2 regions of the Dietzia sp. ANT_WB102 genome follow, and region 2 is predicted to be linked to the other one. Evidence: riboswitches for the same ligand, from Rfam matches in the RefSeq annotation. Region 2 holds a riboswitch; the other holds the start of a gene.
What was found. Region 2 has a riboswitch for cyclic di-AMP ahead of FQ137_RS11730 (resuscitation-promoting factor Rpf1 domain-containing protein). Riboswitches for the same ligand answer to the same signal wherever they lie in the genome.

Region 1 (4,005 bases), 410 kb from region 2:
CACCACCCCGGAACGTCGAGGCGAGCACTGCGACATCCGTTGGGTCCAGGTAGCTCAGATACGTCTCCAGGTACGACTGGATCCCACCCGGCCGTGGCGGGTAGTCGTTGGTGATCAACAGCGTTTTGGTCATCGACTCCGAGCCTGCCACAGAATCGGATGCGCCCCTGCCCCGCCCGGTGCCACGGAGCCGCCGCGGCCGCCGCTCGTGCGACATGTCTGAGGGGTGACGCGTCCACCGACGCCGCCTGGAGGAATCCAGCGCACCGGTAGTAGCCCCAGACAGTTGGCGGAGAGCGTCGAGCCTGTGAACCAGGTCGCTGGGGCTCGTCGCGAGGACAGCAGCGCGGGTCGCCCCAGATTCCCCGCCCCGGGATCATCGAGGTAGTAGATGCCGTGGTCTGGGCTCCCGGCCACTGCGACGTCGAGGATCAACGAGGTGGCAGCGGCCGCGGCGATCGCAACCGCGCTGGGGTAACGGCGCATCTGGTGTTGTCGAACCCTTGGATTGGGATCGTGGGCCTCACGGGTGTCAACGTCATGTCGACGCCTACCGTGAAATTGGGTAACCGAGTGGGATGTTGCAGACGACGGACCCCGCCGGTGACCGGTTCATCACCGGACGCCGACGGGGTCTGCGAAGCTCTGGGAGTCGGACCGACTCAGTAGTATCGGGTCGCGCCGTAGAACGGCATGGAGTCCAACGGGGCGTAGCTCACCGAGGTGCCCGAGTACGGGGCGTGGACGACCTGGCCGTTGCCAGCGTAGATCCCCACATGGCTGGCGCCGCTGTAGAAGGCGACAATGTCACCGGGCTGCAGGTCGGCCTTGGACACCTGCGTGCCCCCACCGATCTGGGCCTGGCTGGTACGCGGGATGGAGATACCCGCCTCCTTGTAGGCCCACGAGGTCAGACCTGAGCAGTCGAACGAACTCGGGCCGGTTGCGCCCCAGACGTAGGGCGAACCGACGCGGGTGCTGGCTGCGTCAAGGATGCGCTGACCGGTCGAGACGACCGGCGCGGGGGCGGCGAACTCAACGGGGGCCGCCTGGGCGAGACCGGCCGGGAGTTCGATGCCCTCCGGGAGGTCGAAGCTGACCTGGGTCGGCACACCGGGCAGGTGCAATTCGACGGGGACGTCGACGGTGACGGGCGCGGCGGCGGCGGTCCCAGAGCCGGCGACAGCCGCTCCGGCTGCGAGCAGGCCGGCGGCGGCGACACGACGGCCGGTCGAGCTGGTCTTGATGCTGTGGGCTCCCACGAAGACTGTTCCTCTTTCTTCCTGCGACACCGACCGGGTTAGCTGACGGGTTCGGACACGGAAGTCTGTCCTACGCTCTTCGGGCCAGTTGGCCCTCGTGCGATTCACCCCAGTGGATCTTGGTTCCCCGGTGCACCCTTCGGCGCTTAGGCGTGACCCCGGCTCCCCACCGGCGGGCGGGCGATGACTTCCGAGGTCTCGAAAAGGTTACGAAACCGTCTCTTCGAAGTCCAGTTCATCGCTCACGCGGCGGCCTCAACATCCAGAATCTCGATCGCCGAGACCATTCCGAGCCCCCTCAGCACGTCGATAGCGTCACGAACCTCTGGGTCCAGAACGTAGCCACACGACTCCGGCGAAAGCTCGTCCACCTGCACATTTCCGCCATCAAGCACGGACAGGATGCACCCATCACAAACATCGGGCCGAGCCGGGCAACTGCCGCAATCGATCGAGAACATGATCTACCTCACACTTCGTCCTGGGCGTGTTGCCCGTTCGTTACCGAGCCGCTATCCGGTCCGGAGGGGTCGTTGCGCATCGCACCCTAGAAAGGAGGTCCGACAAGCACTGCGAGGACGGACTTGTCGGAGGGCGCCGCTACCGTCGCCGGCATGTCCCGATCCCCCTCCCCCGTGACAACCGGGGTGCAGGTCGCGTTCGACGAGCTCGAACCACTACTCTCCGACGTCACCTTTGTGGTGGTGGATCTGGAGACGACAGGCACAAGGCCCGGTAGCGACGAGATCACCGAGATTGGAGCGGTGCGCGTCCGTGGCGGTGAGGTGCAGGCGGAGTTGTCGACGTTCGTCGCGATCAGCGGAGCTCTTCCCGGCCACATCAGCAGACTGACCGGGATCGCCCCCGGGGACCTGGTTGGCGCACCGGCTCTCGGGGAGGTCATGTCGACTTTCCTCGAGTTCTCGCGCGGCGCCGTCGTGGTGGCACACAACGCGCGGTTCGACCTGGGGTTCCTGCGGGCCGCCGCCGCAACCACAGGGCACCCGTGGCCTGATCCGCCTTCTCTCTGCACACTGTCTCTCGCCAGGCGGGTCTTGCACCGCGGGGAGACTCGGGGGCATCGACTCGGAGTACTCGCCGCCCACTTGGGGGCCACCGTCGAACCCAACCACCGAGCCCTGCAGGATGCGCGCGCCACGGTAGATGTCCTGCACGCACTGATCTCGCGTGTGGGTGACTGCGGTGTCTCGACGCTCTCGGAACTGCGCGCATACGACGGTCGCCTGGCCCCCGAAGTGAGAAGGCGCGCAACCATGACCGAGTCGCTCACCGGCGGGCCGGGCGTCTACGTGTTCCGTGACGAGTCCGGCGGAGCACTGTACGTCGGGTCGTCCGGCGCCGTCCGTAGACGGGCACGCTCCTATTTCTCCGGCGGGGACACGCGCGGACGGATGCGCACCATGGTCGGACTGGCGTCCTCCGTCGACTCGGTGGCCTGTGCCCACCTCCTCGAGGCGTGGACCGTCGAGGAACAGCTCATCGACTCACTGCAGCCGCCGTACAACACGCGCTCGCGCAGCCCTCGGCGCGGCTGGTGGCTCACGCCGCCCACCGGTCGGGCCACCCGACCACGGGTCATCAGGACCCCGGACGACCCGTCAGCCATCGGGCCGTTCCGGCGGGCCGAGGACGCGCGGGTCGCCTGGGAGGATCTCCTCGGTGAGCTCGGTACCGACCCGGGAGCCGATTGCTGGGCGGCATTGGCGGACGGGCGGGACTCCGGCCCGCTCCGTGACCTAGTCGACCGGGTCGCGGCTTTGGCGGCCGAGGGCGCGTTCGAGCGGGCTGCACGGCTCCGGGATCGCACCGCTGCGCTCGTGCGTGTGCTCGCCCGGCGGCAGGAGCTCGCCGCCACGGCTGCGCTTCCCGAGGTCGTGCTCGTGCAACCGGCACCACGCCGCACCTGGGCGGTGGCAGTGGTACGACACGGTCGTCTCGCCGGCTCGGGGGTCGTCCCACCCGGTGCTGCACCCATGCCCGTCATCGACGGACTCCGAGCGGCCGCGACCACCGTGACTGCAGGACCCGGGCCCTTCGCCGGAGCCACCGCCGCCCAAATCCGGAACGTCCACCGATGGATCGATTCGACGCCGACCCGCATCGTCTCAGTCGAGGGGTGCTGGTCGCTCCCCCTGGATGGTGCGCACACACTCGCCGGCTGGGCGGAGCAGGCCGAGAAAGCCGCCGCCGAACATCGCGGACCCGCCGCGTTCAGCTCACGCTGAACGCGGCCCATTTCTCGAGCAGCCGCGCAGCTTCGCCGTCGTCAATCACCGCTGCGGCCCGGTCCACCCCCGCGCGCATGGCGGCGACCAGATCGGCACCACGCTCGAGGCCGTCGAAGGCCACCAGCGCGGCCGCAGAGTTCAGTAACACCGCGTCGCGGACGGGGCCCGGCGCGCCCGCGAGGAGATCGCGCGCGACCCCGGCGTTGTGGACACCGTCCCCGCCGCGCAGTTCCTCGATCGAGCAGGTACTCAACCCGAAATCGCCGGGTTCGATCTGGTCCTCGTCCACGTGGCCACCCGAGACCCGCAGAACCCGAGTGGGGCCGGTCAGGGTGATCTCGTCAAGCCCGTCCGAACCACGTACCACGAGCGCCGACTTCCCGCGCAGCGCGAACACCTCAGCCATCACCGTCATCAGGCTCTCGAACGCGCAGCCGATGAGATTGGCCGCAGGGGCGGCCGGGTTCGTGAGCGGACCGAGGATGTTGAACACG
Region 2 (4,005 bases):
GAGGGTGCCGCCGCCCTCGAGCTCGGCCCCGACCCGCCACGCCGTGCGGGGCATCGACCACCACGCCAAGACGAGCTCGGCCCAGCGGCGAGCGGGTTCGCGGGCGGACCATACGTCGGCGGCCTCGGTGGGTGCCCACACTGAGTCGTAGGCTACGTCGCCGACATCGGTGTCTCCGACCGCGATGAGGCCGGCGGCCGCGAGGGCCTCGAGAAGCAGGGGCAGTTCGCCGTCGGCGAGGCCGGCCGCGCGGGCCACCCGCCTGAGTTCACGCACCCCGACACCGCCAGCCTTGAGGGTGGCGGCCGGGGTGATCGACAGCGCGGCAAGGACCGAGTCGCAGCGGTGCAACAGCTCAAGGGCCGCCACGCCGCCGGAGGCGTCGATCCGGCCCGCCACGTCCGAGCCGGACCCGGCCCGCGGGGCGGCCCACGCAGGGGCGTGGAGCAGCGATGATCCGTCGCCCCGCACGCCGTGACGGGCCCGGTCCAGTGCGTGGGCGCGAGGGACGACCACCTCGCCGTCGTCCCCACCGGTGAGCTCGGCGAGCCCCGCACCGGCCAGCTCGGTCGCGGCGGCCCGCACCGACTCGGACGCGCCGGCACCGAGTGCACCGACGGGGGTGCGGCCGCGGGCGATCGCCTCCAGCACCCCGACCGCCGGACTGGACAGGCCGCTCCAGGCGGCATCGAGGTCGCTACCGACGGGCTCGCCGGGGTGCGGCGCCACGACCGGGGCGGACCGGACGGCCACCGCGGTGACGGGCACCATCCGGACACGCCCCACACCGCCCCACAGCAGGGCGAGGTCACGAAGGCGGGTGACGGCGCAATGAAAGGCGGGCGCGTCGTCGGTGACTCCCAACCGGCCGGACACCGCGCTCAGCGGTACCGCGCCGGAATCGGCCCCCGCTGCGGCGGCGGTGGCCAGGACTAGGAGCTCCGGCCACGTCAATGTGCCTATCGCGCGGGCGGTCGACGCAGGCAGTCGCAGCCTGGACGCGAGGACGTCGATGGAGGCAGGGGGAGGGGTGGCCACGTCCGGGCGCAACTCGCACACGCGGACGAGCGAGTCATCGGACAACCCGGCCAGCCAGGCGGGGAAGTCCGGTTCATCGCCGTCTGTGCGGCGGGCGGTGGCTCGGGAGGTCGACATGATCCGTCCCAGCCTAGTGACGTCGTGACGTCCATGAGAACCGTCCGGGCCGCTTCCGACCCTCTTGCTGACGGGGCGCGCCGGAAGTGAGACACTGGTTACGTGGATGCCAAGAAGAATCTGACCCATGACAACCCCGGATGGCCGGACCCGTCGTTCGGCGAGCACCCGGTGACCGAACTCGCCGCGCTCGTCGCGGGCGGACTGTCGCCCTTCGGGCAGGAGACCTTCCCACTACCGCAGGAACGGCTGGGTTATCTCCACCCGGAGACAGTGGTCAACCGGACCCGCTGAGCGCGCTCTTCCGCGCGACGAGAAAGGGCCGCCACTCCCCGTAGGAGTGGCGGCCCTTTCTCGTGGTCTGCTCGACCGGACCTTCGGGTGGCGCGTCAGTTGGCCAGGTAGGTGGCGAAGAAGTCGTCCACCAGACCCTTGTTGCTGGCGTACGCGGCGTCCACGGCGTCCCGGTTGGCCTCGTAGCCGTCGGTGATCGGCAGGGCGATGCCGCGGCCCTCGGCGAAGGAGGACAGTGTCGCGACGTGCTCGGCGGCGGTGACCGGTGCCGGGGTGGCCTGCGCGACCTCGGCGTGGGCGCGCGGGGCCGGGTTGGACAGGTCGCGCGGGGTCGGCGCGGAGTTCAGGCCCAGCTTGGCCGAGCAGGCGGGCCAGGCGCCCCAGCCCTGGCCGGCCAGGGTCTTCTCGGCGATCGCAATCTGCTGCTCACGCGAGGCCTTGTCGGCCGTCGGGGCGTACTGGGTGCCGCCGTAGGCGGCCCAGGTGCTCGGCGAGAACTGCAGGCCACCCTGGTAGCCGTTGCCGGTGTTGATGCCCCAGTTGCCGCCTGCCTCACACTGGGCCAGGCGGTCCCAGTCGGAGTCGGGGGCCGCGTTGGCGGCCGGCGCGAGCGCCAGGCCGGCAGCGGAGAAGGCGGTGCCCGCGAGCACGACCTTCACAGCGTTCTTGGGCGCGGAGGAGGGGGTGGCAGCACGGTGGCGTCCGGTGTAAGAGGTCATGTACGCGTCAGTCCTTTTCACTCTGTGCCTACGGGGTGAGCTGTCGGATTCGGACGAGTGCGCCCGGCCGCCGGCGGCGGCTTCACCCCAAGGCGACCATCGGTCGCCGGGCCCGTCGTGGGCCCTGTCGGGTCCCCCGTCCCCGCCCGGGTAATGGTCAAAGTCGCATCGGCCGTTGGGCGGGGTTCGGAAGGGACGTCCGATGCTGACTCGCTGACGAGTCTGTTACGGAACAGTAGCGGTCCGATGCGGGATCGTCACCATTCTGAGATAAATCAGGACGGTGTAGGAGTGGCCTAGCGGTTGTTATCGGCCCGTTACCTGGTGTGTTCGTCGTGGGGTGTGGTTGCTCACACCTTGGGTGGGCGAGAGCCGAGGATGGCGTAGAGCAGTCCCAATAAGAACCCGGCCGGGGTGAACAGCATCGCGCCCAAGTACAGGATCGTGGGGGCATCGCGGTCTAGTGCGAACGGGGTCAAGGCGGCCGCGATCGTGAACACCACCCCGATCGCGAAGATGACGAGCGCCGTCACGAACAGGCCCCTGCGTCGCGGCGCGCTGGGGGCGTGCGTGGAGTCGTCGGGCGTCCAGGGGTCGTCGGCAGCACGTCGATCGTCGGAGGTCACACGGGAAGGCTACCGTTCGCCTCTCGGTGGGCACCAACGCAGACGCGGGTACTCTCGAGGCATCAGTCGAGGTTGTCGGTCGCGTCCGTGCGGCCGGTTCGGAAGGTGGTTCGCGGTGCCCAGCGGCAAGGTCAAGTGGTACGACGCGGAAAAGGGTTTCGGCTTCCTGTCCCAGGAGGGCGGGGAGGACGTGTACGTCCGCGCCGACGCACTCCCTGCGGGTGTGGAGACTCTGCGCCCCCGCCAGCGCGTGGAGTTCGACATGGTCTCGGGGCGTCGCGGCCCGCAGGCACTCCGCGTCGTGGTCCACGATGAGCCGGCGATGGCCGAGGAGCGGACCCCGCGGGGCGCGTCGAGGCGTTCGGCGGACGAGCTGCACGGGATGGTCGAGGACATGATCAAGGTCCTCGAGTCGACCGTCCAGCCCGAGTTGCGGCGCGGTCACCGGCCGGATCACAAGGTCTCAGGGCGGGTGGCGTCGGTTTTGCGGGCGGTCGCCCGTGAACTGGACGCGTGACTCCGGCTCAGTCGTCGTAGGTGAAGCCGACGGACCATTCACCGTTGAGTACCGACTCCGAGCCGTCCCGGGCGTAGACGATTGCCACTGCGCGGATCGCCAGGCCCTCGATGCGGCCCTCTTCCGGAGTGGCCACGGGCACCAGGAGTTGGCCCGGACCGCCCGGTTCGACCGTGTAGGCGCGTGACCCGTCGCTTCGGACCTCGTAGACGTCCATTGTCGATTCGCGCAGTTCACCCGGCAGGCGGACCGTGAGTGTGTGTTCGTCCTGTACCCGGAACGTGCCCACCGGGTTGGTGAAGGTGTTGCCGTCCAGGTCGGTGGCGTTGAACGGCAGCACCGTCACCTGGGTGCGGTCACTGGCGACGGTGACCTCTGGGAGCGCGCCGTATCGGGCTTCCGAGCCCTGCCAGGCCCCGATGATCGCGGCGATCATGATGACCATCCACGCCGCGATCGCCCAGGTGACGGGGCGGACTCGGGAACCGGTCGACTGGGACTCGTTGCTGGAACTCACCCCTACATTCTGCCGAGCGGGTGTTCGCCGTCGGCACCCGGGTCGCGCGGCGCTCCCGGAAAGCGTGGCCGGTTGCCGCCGAGGCCGGGGACGAGCGTGGACCCGCGACCGGTGAGTTGCGACTGAGTGAACATCAGAGCCCCGATCACGGCGATCACCGAGAACCCCACGGTGAAA

Region 1: linked by a shared signal. The riboswitch ahead of FQ137_RS13665 (C40 family peptidase) and the one ahead of FQ137_RS11730 (resuscitation-promoting factor Rpf1 domain-containing protein) in region 2 are both predicted to bind cyclic di-AMP.

What each region holds. Positions count from the first base shown of each region.
Region 1 is NZ_VOBA01000002.1:420,547-424,551, reverse strand. It holds gene FQ137_RS13670 (glycosyltransferase family 4 protein) at 1-133, opposite strand, end outside; gene FQ137_RS13665 (C40 family peptidase) at 663-1,262, opposite strand; cyclic di-AMP (ydaO/yuaA leader) riboswitch at 1,275-1,425, opposite strand; gene FQ137_RS13660 (hypothetical protein) at 1,505-1,723, opposite strand; gene FQ137_RS13655 (DEDD exonuclease domain-containing protein) at 1,877-3,508, shown strand; gene trpD (anthranilate phosphoribosyltransferase) at 3,495-4,005, opposite strand, start outside.
Region 2 is NZ_VOBA01000002.1:12,209-16,213, forward strand. It holds gene FQ137_RS11720 (helicase-associated domain-containing protein) at 1-1,155, opposite strand, end outside; gene FQ137_RS11725 (hypothetical protein) at 1,258-1,449, shown strand; gene FQ137_RS11730 (resuscitation-promoting factor Rpf1 domain-containing protein) at 1,545-2,168, opposite strand; cyclic di-AMP (ydaO/yuaA leader) riboswitch at 2,180-2,337, opposite strand; gene FQ137_RS11735 (hypothetical protein) at 2,519-2,794, opposite strand; gene FQ137_RS15640 (cold-shock protein) at 2,910-3,311, shown strand; gene FQ137_RS11745 (DUF2771 family protein) at 3,319-3,828, opposite strand; gene FQ137_RS11750 (MFS transporter) at 3,831-4,005, opposite strand, start outside.